2 regions of the Anaerobacillus alkaliphilus genome follow, and region 2 is predicted to be linked to the other one. Evidence: a T-box and tRNA genes for the amino acid it is inferred to sense, from the RefSeq annotation. Region 2 holds a T-box; the other holds one or more tRNA genes.

Region 1 (4,204 bases), 240 kb from region 2:
TGTATTTAGTTTCTTCTGAAGAGAAATAAGTTCCTCGGATTCTTGGACACCCATATAAATTGTATTATTCATAGGGTTAAACGCACTATATTTAAATACATGCAATGTGAACGGGTTAACTTCCTTAACAATTTTTTTTATTTCACCAATTAACGTTTTCGCATCTTCTGTTTCAAACGCTTCTTTTAGGGTGATATGAGGTGGAATTAGCGCGTAGTGGGAGTCATAACGTGCCCGCAATGAATTTGCCTTATCCTGTAGTTGCTTTGATGGAAAGATTGCTACTCCGTATTTCATTTACATTCCTCCTAGAAATCATTTATTTTAGCATTGATATGAGTGCTTTACCTAAATCTTGTTGCCAGTACGTCCAAGTGTGGTCTCCATTAAATTCTTCGTACATGACCTCAATTCCTTTTTCTTTTGCTAACTGATAAAAATTTCGATTAGGAGTTAAGAAGTCTTTTGTAGCGCCCTTTGTTGTCACTACTTCTGTTTCATGGATCCCAATCGTATGGTAGAAACGGAGAAGCTCAGGCTTAGTAAATGAACTTAGAGCGTCTAGCGTTTTCTGATCAATATATGGTGATTGAGCAATGACCTGTCCAAAAGTATGTGGATATTCTAGCGCAGCGTGTATGCTTACTGTTGCTGCAAGTGAGTCACCAAGTAGAGTTCTTCCGTTGGCAAGCTCAAATGTATGATATTTTCTCTCAATGTGAGGTATAACCTCTTCAGCTAAAAAGCGGATGTATTCCTTGTTTTTAGAGCCATTAGGAGAGTATTTATTATATCGGTCTTCAATTGAATGGTATGGGATCATCACCACAATACAATTTTGTATTTGTTTTTCCTCTAGAAGTACGTCGGTGAGAGTAGCCAGTTTTCCTTTCTGAAGGTAATCATCTCCGTCTTGGGCGATTACTAATTGATACGTATAAAGTGTTGAAAAATTCCCAGGTAGATAAACTTTCAAATGTATTTTTTCCTGCAAAAAACGACTATCTATATAGTCATCAATAATTTTCCCTTTCAACGTCACAAACAAACCCTCCTGTTAGCTCAACTAGTTCAATATGATAATAATATACCATTTTTATCTTTTGAAAACGAAACTTAAGCTCTGACTTACAACAAATGAAGAAAAACTGGATCTGTGGTAGAATAAAGGTATTCTTTCTTAAAGGAGGGCTCTAAATGAAATATGTTGAACCAGTACATTGTCATATTGTTGAAAAGGCAGCTAGAGACTTACTAAAAGAACGTGGTGTAGAAATGATTGATATTGCAGAGATTGTCTATAAAATGCAAATTCAATATACGGAAACATTGACAATCGAGGAATGTATCGAAAGTGTTGATAGAGTATTAGAAAAGCGTGAAATCCAACATGCTATTTTAGTAGGTGTTGAGCTAGATAAGCTAGCAGAGAAAGGGATGCTTTCAGAACCACTCCAATCAATTGTGGCAATGGATGAAGGGCTTTTTGGGGTAGATGAAACGATTGCCCTTGGAAGTGTTTTTGGTTATGGGAGTATTGCAGTAACAACTTTTGGTTTTTTAGATAAAGAAAAGACAGGAATTATTAAAGAGCTAGATAAAAAAGGTAGTCAAGTTAATACCTTTTTAGATGACCTGATTTGTAGTGTTGCTGCGAATGCCTCAAGTCGACTTGCTCATCGTCTACGTGATCGTCAGGAAAAACTTAGAGAAGATGAGATTAATAGACGAGATTCTGAAGAGAGAATTGGCTAACTTCAGTCTCAAGATGCTATGATATGCTATGATAAAAATTAGCGTATTGGAAATAATATGTATATCTTTATTGGGGAGAGATACACATATGAAGGCCACTCGATGGATTTACTGGAAACAAATATTTCAATCTAAATTTCAAGCTAGTTGCCTAAAGGCAAAACTTGAGGAAAATTGGCGTGGTGGATATGAACTGCCACCTTGGGTAGAAATCCGCAAGCTAGCAGAACAGAAATATGTAGTTCGCTACACGTATGATGAATAGTCAGGAAAAGCAGTCTTCGTACTGCTTTTCCGACAACAAACTTGACAAAATCATGGGTAAGTTATATGATGAATATAACTTATTTGACTCGTTAGCTCAGTGGGAGAGCACTTGCTTGACAGGCAAGGGGTCGTTGGTTCAAGTCCAATACGGGTCACCATACATAACAATCAAAACCCTTACAATTTGTAAGGGTTTTTTAATCTTCTAAATTTTTGATTGGAATACGATTTTCTTGATGCTGACCAGTTAGAAGTCGGTAAAGATGAATGATTAATAATCCATGTTTATACTCAGCGTCTACTTTATCTTCTCGTACAGTATATGGTAATTCAATGACCCGTTTGAAGTTAGCATTTTCAAATTCCTGTTGTGTTGATCGAAAGTTCTCAAATTCTATATTAAAATAGCCACCTACACTAACGATATTTCCTTGGACCTTCAATGAAATTGTATCTACATCTTTAATCCCCGGCAAGAAGACTACACATAGAATTTCATTAATTCCCTCGTACAGATTTACTTTTACTTCCTTATTTTGTTCTTGACTATTGTCAAAGAGATGGTGAAAACTTTTGAAGAAATTTTGATCAAAAGTTTTTTGGAACGGCTTCATCCATTCCATTAGTTCACGGTCCATGGGATCACCACCTTTAGATAATACAATGTGTAAATGATAGAGTCTTAGAGAAACCCTATCATTTACACATTACCAGCTTGATTTTGGTCAACTACATCTGGGTCTAAGACATTATTCATATTAAGTCCATTGTTAACAATTGTGAAGTCACCAGAGTTACCACCACCTGAACCAGAAACAGATTTAGAAACACTCTTTGGCGATATGTTGAGCGTATCGCCAAAATTAATGACTCCACCGTTTTCATTAATCTTGAAAGGTCCTCCAACAATTGCAGGCATATAAACACACCTTTTTTCATCCGTATTAATACATAGTGTATGTGATGAATTTAGTTAGGTTACAATCCTATTATAATTCCTCACGAACCCTTTCAATTTGCCTTATATGCTTAATTCTTGATTCTGCTTGGATATTTTGTGTAGAACCGATATGGTATACACTAGATCCCGAAACACTTGTTATTTGTATGTGTTTTGCTTTGATAAAGCTCGATTGGTTAAATCGATTTATTAAAACTTGTTCGGTAACGGGTAAGTGAGGTAGAGTGATGGTGAAAATACGATATGCTTCAAAGTTTCCTTCTTTACCATAAAAAAATTCCACTTGTCTTTGTACTGCTAAAGCCCAATTTTGAGGTGTAATTTGAACTGAGTCCCCAATTTGAAATACAGAGCTTAAACCCAAGTTTCGTAAAAGCGTGCTACTGACTACAGATGTTCTATGCATACAATAACAATCCTATTCATCTTCCAAAATAAGGGGTACGAATGGGCCGATAATTAAAGATTCAGGTGGGGTATCAAAAACGGATGACAATGAAATGTTGTTTGTATCACCTATTAAAAAAATTGAGGAAGAGGCAACACCTCTAATTTTAATATCACCTACAGAAATATCGTGGTTAACAACGGTAAAGTTCATAGTTTTACTCTCCTTTCTGAGGCAAGTGTTTAATAAACTGTTCAATAGTTTTATTTATATCATTTGTAATCTTGGTAATAGTCGTCTGTTCTATTTCTTTTAAACCTAGCTCATCAGCTTCTACTGTATTTAATCCTCGTAAATAGTAATGGATCCGCGGTTCAATTTGTTTACGTACGTCATCAATAATGAAATTACGGTAGGAAGTTTCTAAATGGTTATTATACTGTTGCTCTATAGCAGCCATGACGTCATAACAATCGTTATTTAAGTACTGGAATACGGCATTTTTTACATTTTCAAATAGAAATGGATTTTGCTGTGCTGTTGCTGGTAAATTAACACTGTTTCGACTAACTGTAAAATCTTCTATGGAAGTTGGTTCAATGCCACCAGTCGGTGTGATACCAATATTTAGAGTTCCCTCTAATCGTTCTACTTTTAACTGATCAAATTTATATTCGATACGTTCGACTTTACCGGAATTTTCCTTCCTCATCGTCTCTATATTTGCTTTGAGATCTTCTATCAATAGTTCTAAATGATCAATCTTTCTTTGTTGTACTTCTAAATATTGATATAACTGTTGAATTGATGTTATAAAGTCATAGTTGTAGTAC
Region 2 (4,204 bases):
TGCTTTTTTGCTTGGAGGAAGTACAGCGGTTGCTGCTTTCTTGTTATTTACAAGTTATTTCTTTATACATTCTTTAAATGATAGCATGGGTGCAATTGAGGGACGATTGGGTGCGGATATTATCGTTGTCCCTAAAGGAATGGGCGCTTATGCAGGCGAAAACATTGTCACAGGTGCAGTAAATGACCTCTATTTTGATGAGAGCCTAGTCGTCGATCAAATTTCCAAGATAGACGACATCACTGAATGGGCACCCCAACTGTTTTTAGAAACGATTTCAACCTCTTGTTGTGGGACAATGGGAGATTTTCCTGTAGTCGCTTATGACCCTGAACGAGATTTCACATTAAAAACATTCATGCCGGGGTTTCAGCAGTTAGCTGAAAATGAGATTGTCATCGGTATACATGCTGGCGGGGAACGATTTTTATATCATTACGATGATGAATATATTAAAGAAAAAGTCATGTTATTCCAAGAACCATTTATGGTTAAAAATGCCTTATTTCCAACAGGTACAGGCGCAGACGAGACCATTTTCATGAGATTAGATACAGCGAGAACTTTGATAGCCAAGGTAGACCCATTAAAACATCTTTCCACATCAGCGTTATCAGCTATATATATAAATACAACTCCTCATACACAACTCTTTGTGAAACAGCAACTTGAGTTAGGTTCAAAAGGGGTAGATGTAGTACTAGGCTCTGGTCTTAAAGACCAACTACAACAGCAGGTATTTCCATTAAAGCTACTAAGCTACATCATGATTGCAGTTGCGTTGTCTTTAACTCTTTTACAAGTAGTTACCCTATTTTCAGCATTAATCAGAGAAAGGCAAAAAGAAATTGGGGTCTTATTTGCACTAGGTGTTACAAAAACGAATGTGTACCAACTATTACTTGTAGAGGCGGCAATTGTTTCAATAATTGGTAGCAGTGTAGGAGTGCTATTTTCATTAAGTATCTTATATGATCAACAGACTCTCTTATATTTGATTTTTCAATTGCCACTAGTCTTACCTGATTTTCAAACGAGCCTGATGATTGGCTTGGTAACAATATTCATAATAATGGTTTGCACGATAATCGCTGCATTTTTTCCTGTTCGTGCTTTTTTCTCGCAAGAACCTTATGAGGTTATGACAGAAGGTGAGAGCTAATGATAATGTTCGAAGATGTTAATAAGGAATACTTCCTTACTAGAAGGAAATCAATTCTTGCTTTAAAGAATATAAATTTTAGTATTAATAAAGGAGACTTCGTTTCTATCGTCGGACCTTCGGGTAGTGGGAAATCAACACTACTAGCATTGGCTAGCTTGCTAGACAAGCAAACATCTGGTGAGATTTGGATAGATGGTACCAAAACATCACAGCTAAAAGACAGTGAAAGAACAAATTTACGTTTTAAACTGTTTGGGATGATCTTTCAATTTGCAAGCTTAACTCCAGGAGTGCCTCTCTTAGAAAATGTTATGCTACCGTTACTGTTACGAGGTGAGAAGCGGCAACACTTAGAAGCAAGAGCATTGTCTCTTCTTCAAACAGTTGGTATAAAAGAAGATTATACTTCGCACCTACCCTATCAACTTAGTGGTGGTGAACAACGTCGAGTTGCGGTTGCAAGGGCGTTATTAAAACGACCGGAGGTACTTTTTGCAGATGAGCCTACCTCAGCTTTGGATGCAGTGACAGCAAAAGAAATTACAAATTTATTTCAGCGATTAAATCAACAAGGTACAACGATTATCATGGTGACCCATGATCGTCAACTTGCCAAAGAGGGAACTTCATTGCTTGAAATAAAAGACGGGGAATTACTGAAAACCTAATTGTCCATTATGAATTATGACTTGCTAGTGTATGGTGGTAAAAAAAATAGGCAATACTTTTAATGGAAATTTTCATGGAAGCTATTGACGGTTTTCAATGTAACCATGTAAAATGTTAGTACACAATTTGAATACGAGACATGCTTAGATTGGGAAGAGTACATCTCTAATACCACCAGAGAGAAAAATCATGTTATTGGATAACATTGCTGAGAGATTTTTCAGGAGCTAAAGATAGAAGGTCGCCCATGAGCAGCTTATTTGAATGAAAAGTTACTTACTTTTCTTAGTAGCTTAAGCCGGTTTATAACCGTTAGATGAATGAAGTGTGCAGTTAGCAACGTTTTTTTGCTAACCGCAAACAAAGGTGGTACCGCGAATATACTCTCTTCGTCCTTTGAGGATGGAGGGAGTTTTTTTATTTAATTATGAATTATGAATGATGAATTTTGAATTGCTCTTGGGTTAGTCCTCGAAGCTCCTCTAATTAATTCATAATTCACAATTCACAATTCAAAATTGGTTTTGAAAAGGGAGGAAAATAAGAGATGGCAAATCAAGAGATATCAATGCCAACAAAGTATGACCCGAAGAGTACGGAAGCAAAATGGTATCCGTATTGGTTAGAAGGAAAGTTTTTTGAAGCAAAAGGTGAGGAAGGTAAGACACCTTATACAATCGTTATTCCTCCGCCAAACGTAACAGGTAAGCTTCACTTAGGTCATGCCTGGGACACAACGTTACAAGATATTTTAATTCGAACGAAACGTATGCAAGGTTATGATGCCCTATGGTTACCTGGAATGGACCATGCAGGTATTGCAACGCAAGCGAAAGTAGAAGGCAAACTTCGCGAAGGAGGAGTAAGTCGTTATGACTTAGGTCGTGAAAAGTTCCTAGAAAAGTCTTGGGAATGGAAAAGTGAGTATGCTGATTTTATCCGTAACCAATGGTCAAAATTAGGGCTTTCTTTAGATTATTCTCGTGAACGTTTTACACTAGATGAAGGTCTTTCGAAAGCAGTACGTGAGGTATTCGTAAAGCTTTATGAAAAAAAGCTAATTTACCGTGGTGAATACATTATTAACTGGGACCCACAGACCAAAACGGCCCTTTCTGATATAGAAGTAATTCATAAAGATGTTCAGGGTGCTTTTTATCACATGAAGTATCCATTAGTGGATGGTAGTGGACATATCGAAGTTGCAACGACACGCCCAGAAACCATGCTAGGTGATACAGCTGTTGCAGTTCATCCTGAAGATGAGCGTTACAAACATCTGATTGGGAAGAAAGTAAAACTACCAATCGTAGGCCGTGAAATTGAAATTGTTGCTGATGATTATGTAGACATGGAATTTGGTTCAGGCGCAGTAAAGATTACACCAGCTCATGATCCAAATGACTTTGAGATTGGTAACAGACATAATCTAGAACGTGTTTTAATTATGGATGAGTCTGGAAAGATGAATGAAAATGCTGGGAAATATCAGGGCTTAGATCGTTTTGAATGCCGTAAACAAATCGTAAAAGATTTACAAGAAGAAGGCGTTCTCTTTAAAATTGAAGAGCATATGCACTCAGTTGGTCACTCTGAGCGTAGCGGTGCTGTTGTTGAGCCATATTTATCGACACAATGGTTTGTAAAAATGGGTCCATTAGCTGAAGAAGCAATCAAATTGCAACAAAAAGATGAGAAAGTAAATTTTGTACCTGAACGTTTTGAAAAAACGTATTTACACTGGATTGAGAACATTCGTGATTGGTGTATTTCACGTCAATTATGGTGGGGACATCGTATCCCAGCTTGGTATCACAATGAAACAGGTGAAGTGTATGTAGGGCATGACGCACCTCAAGATAGCGAAAATTGGACACAAGATGAAGATGTTCTAGATACTTGGTTCTCATCTGCATTATGGCCATTTTCAACAATGGGTTGGCCAGATCAAAACTCAGCAGACTTCAAACGTTATTACTCAACTGATGTTCTTGTAACAGGTTACGATATTATTTATTTCTGGGTTGCTAGGATGATTTTTCAAGGATTAGAGTTTACAGGAGAACGCCCATTTAAAGACGTATTAATTCATGGGTTAGTTCGTGACTCTGAAGGACGTAAAATGAGTAAGTCCTTAGGAAACGGTGTTGACCCGATGGATGTTATCGACAAATATGGTGCTGATGCGCTTCGTTTCTTCCTTTCAACAGGAAGTTCCCCGGGAAATGATTTACGTTTCTATTGGGAAAAAGTCGAATCTACTTGGAATTTTGGGAATAAGATCTGGAATGCTTCGCGTTTTGCTTTAATGAATATGGAAGGTTTAACGCATGAGGAAATCGATTTAACAGGGAAAAAATCAATTGCTGA

Evidence for each region. A T-box is a leader RNA that pairs with one kind of tRNA and senses whether it is charged. The one in region 2 lies ahead of DS745_RS18980 (valine--tRNA ligase), so its partner is inferred to be a tRNA-Val.
Region 1: it encodes a tRNA-Val, which carries the amino acid that the T-box ahead of DS745_RS18980 (valine--tRNA ligase) is inferred to sense. The anticodon was not compared.

What each region holds. Positions count from the first base shown of each region.
Region 1 is NZ_QOUX01000046.1:525,867-530,070, reverse strand. It holds gene DS745_RS17820 (YjcG family protein) at 1-297, opposite strand, end outside; gene DS745_RS17815 (alpha/beta hydrolase) at 320-1,042, opposite strand; gene DS745_RS17810 (phosphatidylglycerophosphatase A family protein) at 1,198-1,755, shown strand; gene DS745_RS24945 (hypothetical protein) at 1,844-2,020, shown strand; tRNA gene DS745_RS17805 (tRNA-Val) at 2,106-2,180, shown strand; gene DS745_RS17800 (Hsp20/alpha crystallin family protein) at 2,220-2,660, opposite strand; gene DS745_RS17795 (spore germination protein) at 2,723-2,941, opposite strand; gene DS745_RS17790 (spore germination protein GerPE) at 3,012-3,389, opposite strand; gene DS745_RS17785 (spore gernimation protein GerPD) at 3,402-3,584, opposite strand; gene gerPC (spore germination protein GerPC) at 3,589-4,204, opposite strand, start outside.
Region 2 is NZ_QOUX01000046.1:768,318-772,521, reverse strand. It holds gene DS745_RS18990 (ABC transporter permease) at 1-1,162, shown strand, start outside; gene DS745_RS18985 (ABC transporter ATP-binding protein) at 1,162-1,833, shown strand; T-box leader at 1,970-2,234, shown strand; gene DS745_RS18980 (valine--tRNA ligase) at 2,382-4,204, shown strand, end outside.